DNA from 2 places in the Brevibacterium sp. FME37 genome. Region 2 is predicted to be linked to the other one. Evidence: predicted binding sites of a transcription regulator. Region 2 holds the regulator's gene; the other holds the start of a gene.
What was found. The regulator HrcA, encoded in region 2, represses chaperone genes, less so after heat shock. The targets are predictions, from matches to a motif close to TTNGCACTCGNNNNNNNCGAGTGCNAA.
Positions count from the first base shown of each region.

Region 1: groES (co-chaperone GroES) is a predicted target of HrcA. The motif match lies at 1,321-1,347, and genes of this name have one in related genera.

Region 1 covers NZ_JABUYE010000024.1:4,563-7,983, forward strand. Annotated here, with positions in the region: gene INT29_RS18770 (resuscitation-promoting factor) at 1-1,035, shown strand, start outside; gene groES (co-chaperone GroES) at 1,505-1,798, shown strand; gene groL (chaperonin GroEL) at 1,835-3,421, shown strand, end outside.
Region 2 covers NZ_JABUYE010000001.1:192,825-196,245, reverse strand. Annotated here, with positions in the region: gene dnaJ (molecular chaperone DnaJ) at 1-837, opposite strand, end outside; gene hrcA (heat-inducible transcriptional repressor HrcA) at 977-2,047, opposite strand; gene INT29_RS00815 (DUF3097 domain-containing protein) at 2,189-3,052, shown strand; gene INT29_RS00810 (DUF4870 domain-containing protein) at 3,160-3,421, shown strand, end outside.

The DNA.
Region 1 (3,421 bases), on a different contig from region 2:
GAGAAGCGCGATCAGATCAAACCAGGCGTGAACAAGAAGATATCGCGGGATATGACGATCACCGTCAACACCGCGAAGGAACTTTCACTGTCTGTGGACGGCAAGAAGAGCGACGAGGTGACGCACGCGAACACTGTTGGTCAGGCATTGGCCGACCTCGGTGTGGACGCTAAGGGCGCCGACCTCAGCGCGAAGCCGAATCAGAAGCTCAAAGATGAAGGCAACGACATCGATGTGACGACCGCCAAGGACCTCACAATCGTTGCCGACGGCAAGGATCACAAGGTCTCGGCCGCAGCGGGCACCGCCAAGGAAGCCCTCGCTGAAACCAAGCTGAAGCTGGACAAGGACGACTTCATGTCCGTCCCCCTCAGCTCCAAAGTCTCCGACGGCCAGGTTCTCACCGTGAACCGTGTGAAGAACGACACCGTCAAGGAAAAGCAGGCCATCAAGCCCAAGACCGAGACCAAGAAGTCGGACTCCCTCTACGTGGGTGAGACGAAGGTCGAGGACGAAGGCAAAGAAGGCCAGAAGCAGGTCTCCTACAAGGTCAAGACCGTTAATGGCGATGAGGTGAAGAAGGAGAAGAAGAGCGAGAAGGTCCTCTCCGAGCCCAAGACCAAGGTCGTCATCCAGGGCACCAAGAAGAAGGAAGCTCCAGCTGAGAAGCCAGACGATTCCAGCAGCGGATCGGATGCCGGAACCGGTGACAACGGTTCGGGCGGCTCCGACGATGGTGACAAGAGCACCGGCGGCGGTGACTCGGGCTCCAGCAGTGGCAACATGAGCACCCAGGAGATCAAGGACATGCTCGGTGGGCCGGGATCGAAGTGGTACTCGGTCGTTGAGTGCGAATCGAACTTCGACCCGAAGGCCTCGAACGGCACTCACTTCGGTCTCTTCCAGTTCCTGCCTCAGACCTGGCACTCCATGGGCGGCAGCGGCAATCCCTCGGACGCCAGCCCGCAGGAGCAGTTCCAGCGTGCCAAGAAGCTGCAGGCTCAAGAAGGCTGGGGGCAGTGGCAGTGCGCCTGATTTCAGAGCGCAATCGCTGATCTGAAGCGATCGGCACATGAGCTGAACTAGACAATGCGCAGTACGGACTCGGGAGTTGATCTCCCGAGTCCGTACTGCGCATTCACGTGGCGCTAGAGATCTGCTGGAAGTGTGCTCGCAGCATGTGGAACCGCATGACCTTCGAGCCGCCTCCGGGCCGCCTACAGCACCGCCTCCGGGCCGCCGACAGGGCCGCGTTCGGGCCGCCTACAGCACCGCCTCCGGGTACCTTTCCTGGGGTTTCGCCCAGAGCGTGGACAATCCTTGGCACTCGAGTTGACCGAGTGCTAAGAGCGTTCTAAAGTCGAATTAGCACTAGCACTCAGCGAGTGCCAGTTTTAATGAGACGGTCGATCCACTCGGCACCCGCGACGACGAGGGGATCATGGCACACGCCGCCGTCTGACTCAAAGAAGAATTGAACCCCAGCGAAGGGAGAGGGCCCGATATGTCGGTCTCCATCAAGCCACTCGAAGATCGGATTGTCATCCGTCAGGTCGAAGCAGAGCAGACTACCGCCAGTGGTCTGGTCATTCCCGAAACCGCCAAGGAAAAGCCTCAGGAAGGCGAAGTTGTCGCAGTGGGCCCAGGCCGCGTTGCTGACAACGGAAACCGCGTCCCAGTCGACGTGGCCATTGGCGACAAGGTCATCTACTCCAAGTTCGGCGGCACCGAAGTCAAGTACGCAGGAGAAGAGTTCCTCGTGCTCTCGGCTCGTGACGTGCTCGCCGTCATCGGCTGAATCCCCTGAACAACTACTTCACTGACAGGAGGACGAATGCCTAAGAATCTGGAATTCAACGACGAGGCCCGTCGTGCACTCGAAAAGGGTGTGAACATCCTCGCGGACACCGTCAAGGTGACGCTGGGACCCAAGGGCCGCAACGTTGTTCTCGACAAGAAGTGGGGCGCACCCACAATCACCAACGATGGCGTGACCATCGCTCGTGAGGTCGAGGTCGACGACCCATACGAAAACCTCGGCGCTCAGTTGGCCAAGGAAGTTGCCACCAAGACCAACGACATCGCCGGTGACGGAACCACCACCGCGACCGTCCTGGCGCAGGCCTTCGTCAACGAAGGTCTGCGCAACGTAGCCGCCGGCGCCGCACCAGGTGCCCTCAAGCGCGGAATCGAAGCTGCCGTCGAGGCTGTCTCCACCGAACTCGGAACCATCGCCCGCGATGTCGCCGACTCCTCGGAGATCGCACACGTCGCCGGCCTGTCCGCTCAGTCCGAAGAGATCGGCAAGCTCATTGCCGACGCCTTCGACAAGGTGGGCAAGGACGGCGTCATCACGATTGACGAATCCCAGGCCGCATCTGTTGAACTCGAAATCACCGAGGGAATGCAGTTCGACAAGGGTTACCTCTCGCCGCACTTCGTAACCGATGCTGATCGCCAGGAAGCTGTGCTCTCCGACGCGCTCATCCTCATCAACCAGGGCAAGATCTCCAACATCCAGGAGCTCCTCCCTGTGCTGGAGAAGGTGCAGCAGGCCGGAAAGCCTCTGTTCATCGTGGCAGAGGACATCGAAGGCGAAGCTCTGTCGACGCTGGTCGTCAACAAGCTGCGCGGCATCATCAACGTTGCCGCCGTCAAGGCTCCCGGCTTCGGCGACCGCCGCAAGGCGATCCTCGAGGACCTCGCCGTCCTCACCGGTGGCCAGGTCGTCACCCAGGACATGGGCATGAAGCTCGACCAGGTCACCCTGGAAGAGCTCGGCAACGCCCGCACGATCACCGTCACCAAGGACAACACCACCATCATCGATGGTGCTGGCTCCGATGAGGACGTCAACGGTCGGGTTGCCCAGATCCGCAGCGAGATCGACAACACCGACTCCGATTGGGACCGCGAGAAGCTGCAGGAGCGCTTGGCTAAGCTCTCCGGTGGTGTCGCAGTCATCAAGGTCGGCGCCGCCACCGAGGTGGAGCTCAAGGAACGCAAGCACCGCGTCGAAGACGCAGTGTCGGCTACCCGTGCAGCCATCGAAGAGGGCGTCGTCGCCGGCGGTGGATCAGCTCTGATCCACGCCTCCAAGGTTCTGGCCGGAAACGACCTGAGCCTGAGCGGAGACGCAGCCACCGGTGCTGACATCGTCAAGCGCGGCGTCGTCCAGCCTCTGCGCTGGATCGCTGAGAACGCTGGCCAGGACGGCTACGTCGTCGTATCCAAGGTGACCGACCTCGAGTCGGGCCAGGGATACAACGCCGCCACCGATTCCTACGGCGACCTCATCGGCGCTGGAATCATCGACCCCGTCAAGGTCACCCGCTCGGCACTGCGCAACGCCGCTTCGATCGCCGCACTGGTTCTCACCACTGAGACACTGGTCGTCGAGAAGAAGGAAGAAGAAGAGGAC
Region 2 (3,421 bases):
GAAGGGGATCGAGGCACCGAGTGCGGCTGCCGTCATCGGCACGGAGACGGAGGCGCGCAGGTTGTCACCGTCGCGCTGGAAGACTTCGTGGCGGGCCACCATGACCTCGACGAAGAGGTCGCCGGCAGGTCCGCCGCCGGGGCCCACTTCGCCCTGGGATGAGAGCTGGATGCGTGTGCCGTCGGAGACTCCGGCGGGGATTCGGATCTTCATGGTCCGCTGTTTGCGGACGCGTCCGTCACCCTGGCAGTTGAGGCAGGGGCTGGGAATGACGGTGCCGTAGCCGTGGCAGGAGTTGCACGTCTGGTTGGTCACCATCTGGCCCAGCAGGGTCCGGGTCATGCGCTGGACGCTGCCGGCTCCGTGGCACAGGGTGCAGGTCTCAACGGATGTGCCCTGCTGTGTTCCGGCACCTGAACAGGTGTCGCAGACGACTGCCGTGGTGACATCGAGATCGATGTTTCCGCCGAACGCGGCGGTTTCGAGATCGATGTTGACTCCGACGAGTGCGTCCTTGCCACGCTGTGTGCGCGGCATCGGGCCACCGGCCGAGCCGGCTCCCCCGCCGAAAAAGGTCTCGAAGATATCGCCGAAGCCGCCGAAGCCGCCACCGCCGGCAGGGAAGCCCTGTCCGTTCTCGCCGCCTCCCATGTCGTAGTTACGGCGCTTCTCCGAATCGGAGAGGACGTCGTAGGCGAGGGAAATGGCTTTGAATTCGTCCTCGTGTCCGGGGTTCACATCGGGGTGATATTTCCGAGCGAGCTTTCGGTACGACGATTTGATTTCAGCCGCCGAAGCGTCTTTGGACACTCCGAGTGTTTCATAGTGATCGGCCACAGAAACTTCTCTCTCCCTGGTGGTGTGCGTTGTTCGCGTTCTCGTGCCTGTTCGCGCGGTGGTGTTGGTGCGCGCTGTGCTGTGTGGTCCTATTGTGCTGTGTGGTCATGGTGTGCTGTGTGCGCTCGTGCCGGTGCATCTAGCCCTGATCGAGGACAGAGGAGACGTATTTCGCTACGGCCCGCACAGCTGTGATCGTCGTGGGGTAGTCCATCCGGGTCGGCCCGAGCACAGCCAATCGAGCGGAGGACCCCGCGTCATGACCATATTCGGCAGCCACGAGAGATGTCGAGCTGAATGACTCGTGAGTATTCTCACGACCGATCCGAACGCTGATCTCCTCTTGATCCTCGGCCATCGATGTCAGCAGCTTGAGCAGTACAACCTGTTCTTCGAAAGCTTCGAGGATCGGTGCCATCTTCTCACCGAACTCCCTCCCGGAGCGAGCCAGATTCGCTGTGCCCGCCATGATGATGCGTTCTTCGCGTGTGGCCATGATGAGATCGGTGACCGCGGACCGGACCTGTGCCAGCGCTGCGGCGACGTCCGCGCCTGGTTGGCTGGTCGCCACGACAGGCTCTGTCACAGCGGGGTCCATGCCCTGCACCGAAGCCCTGGATGTACTCGTGCTCATCACTTGCGATAACTTCTGGCCGGAGAATTCGGTGTTGACCTCATCGCGGATTCCCCGCAGCACCTCGTCATCCACGCTGCCGGGAGTGATCACAATCTTCTGTTCGACCTGACCGGCGTCGGTGATGAGGACGACGAGGATGCGGTTGGGGCCCAGCCCTACGACCTCAATGTGTTTGATCGTGGCGCGGGAGACGCTCGGGTACTGGATCAGTGCCACCTGATGGGTCAGGCCTGAGAGCACACGCACCGTGCGGTCGAGCATGTCATCGAGGTCCCCGTCGCCGTCGATGAGCTGGAAGATCGCACGTCGCTCAGCATGCGTCAGCGGTTTGAAGTCGTCGATGCGGTCGACGAACATGCGGTAGCCGAGATCGGTCGGAATCCGCCCTGCCGAAGTGTGGGGCTGCGCAATGTAGCCCTCTTGCTCTAGATGGGCCATGTCGTTGCGGATCGTGGCCGGAGAGACGCCGAGCGTGTGGCGCTGCACGATGGCCTTCGATCCGACGGGTTCGTTGGTGGCGACGAAGTCTTCGACGATCGCACGCAGAACCTGTGCTCGCCTGCTGTCGTTCATTCGTCTCCTTCCTTCGCTCGGCACCGTTTTTGGCACTCATCTGTCTTGAGTGCCAATTCTACGCCTCTTATATTCCGAATTCACTTTCGGCTCCATCTCAGCGGGTCACCACCCATCCCATCGAGTCCTTGATTAGGGTGGTTGTCCGTGAATACCTTTGATCGCTACGGGCCCGATGTGCTGGCCGGCTCCTCGCCCTCCTCACACCGACCCAAGAAGTCCACCCCCGTCGAACTGGGTCTCGGCATGGTTCTCGAAGACGCGATGAGCGGATATGTCGGTGCCGTCGTCGGCGCCGAGAAGACCACCGCCGGAGTCGTCGTCAATCTCGAGGACCGGGCAGGAAAGGTCCGCGCATTCCCCTTGGGGCCTGGCTTCCTTCTCGAAGGCAAACCCGTCGACCTCAGACTGCCGGCCAAGAAGAAATCGGCTCCCGGTCGCACAGCCTCGGGGTCGCGCGCGGTCGGCAATGCTCGGGCCCGAGTGGCTCGCGGATCTCGCATCTGGGTCGAAGGCAAACACGATGCCGAGCTCGTCGAGAAGATCTGGGGCGACGATCTGCGCATCGAAGGTGTCGTCGTCGAACCGCTGGGCGGCCTGGACGATGTCGCCGACAAGCTCGCGGCGTTCGGTCCCGACAAGGACCACCGCGTCGGGGTCCTGGCCGACCATCTCGTGTCCGGCACCAAAGAATCCAAGATCGCCGAGGCGGTGCGCGCCGATCCGCGCTATCGCGACGTCGTCCACATCATCGGTCATCCTTATGTCGACATCTGGCAGGCCGTCAAGCCTCATGTCGTGGGCATCAGGGAATGGCCAGTCGTGCCTCGGGGCGAGGACTGGAAGACAGGGATCCTGCGGCGTATCGGTTGGCCTCACGCCGACCACAGGGACGTGGCCCGGGGCTGGGTGCGTATCTTGGGCAAGGTCAGCACCATCGCCGACGTCGAACCCACGCTCTCAGGTCGAGTCGAAGAACTCATCGACTTCGTCACCGTCGGTTGAGGCCCAGGTCGATTGTGATCGATCTGGTACACGATTCGGGCTTTCCCCAGTTCGGCGACATGGCGTTTCCGATAGTGTGAATGACCAGAAGCTCTGAAAGGACCCGCATGTCTTATAACCTGCAGCAGCCGAACAACGGCTCTGACCAGTCGCGTCCCATGCCACCGAATTATTCTCAGGCCTCTGGACCCCACCAGCCCTACAGCCAGCAGAACCAAAGCTACGGTTCGCAGCAGCCAAACCCGGCTCAGCAGAACTATGGTTCCCAGCAGGGCCAGCCCCCACAGCCCGGCTACGGTTTCCAACAGCCTTATGGTCAGAGCCAGCCCGCTCAGCCCGGCTACGGTTCCCAGCAGGCCTACGGCCAGG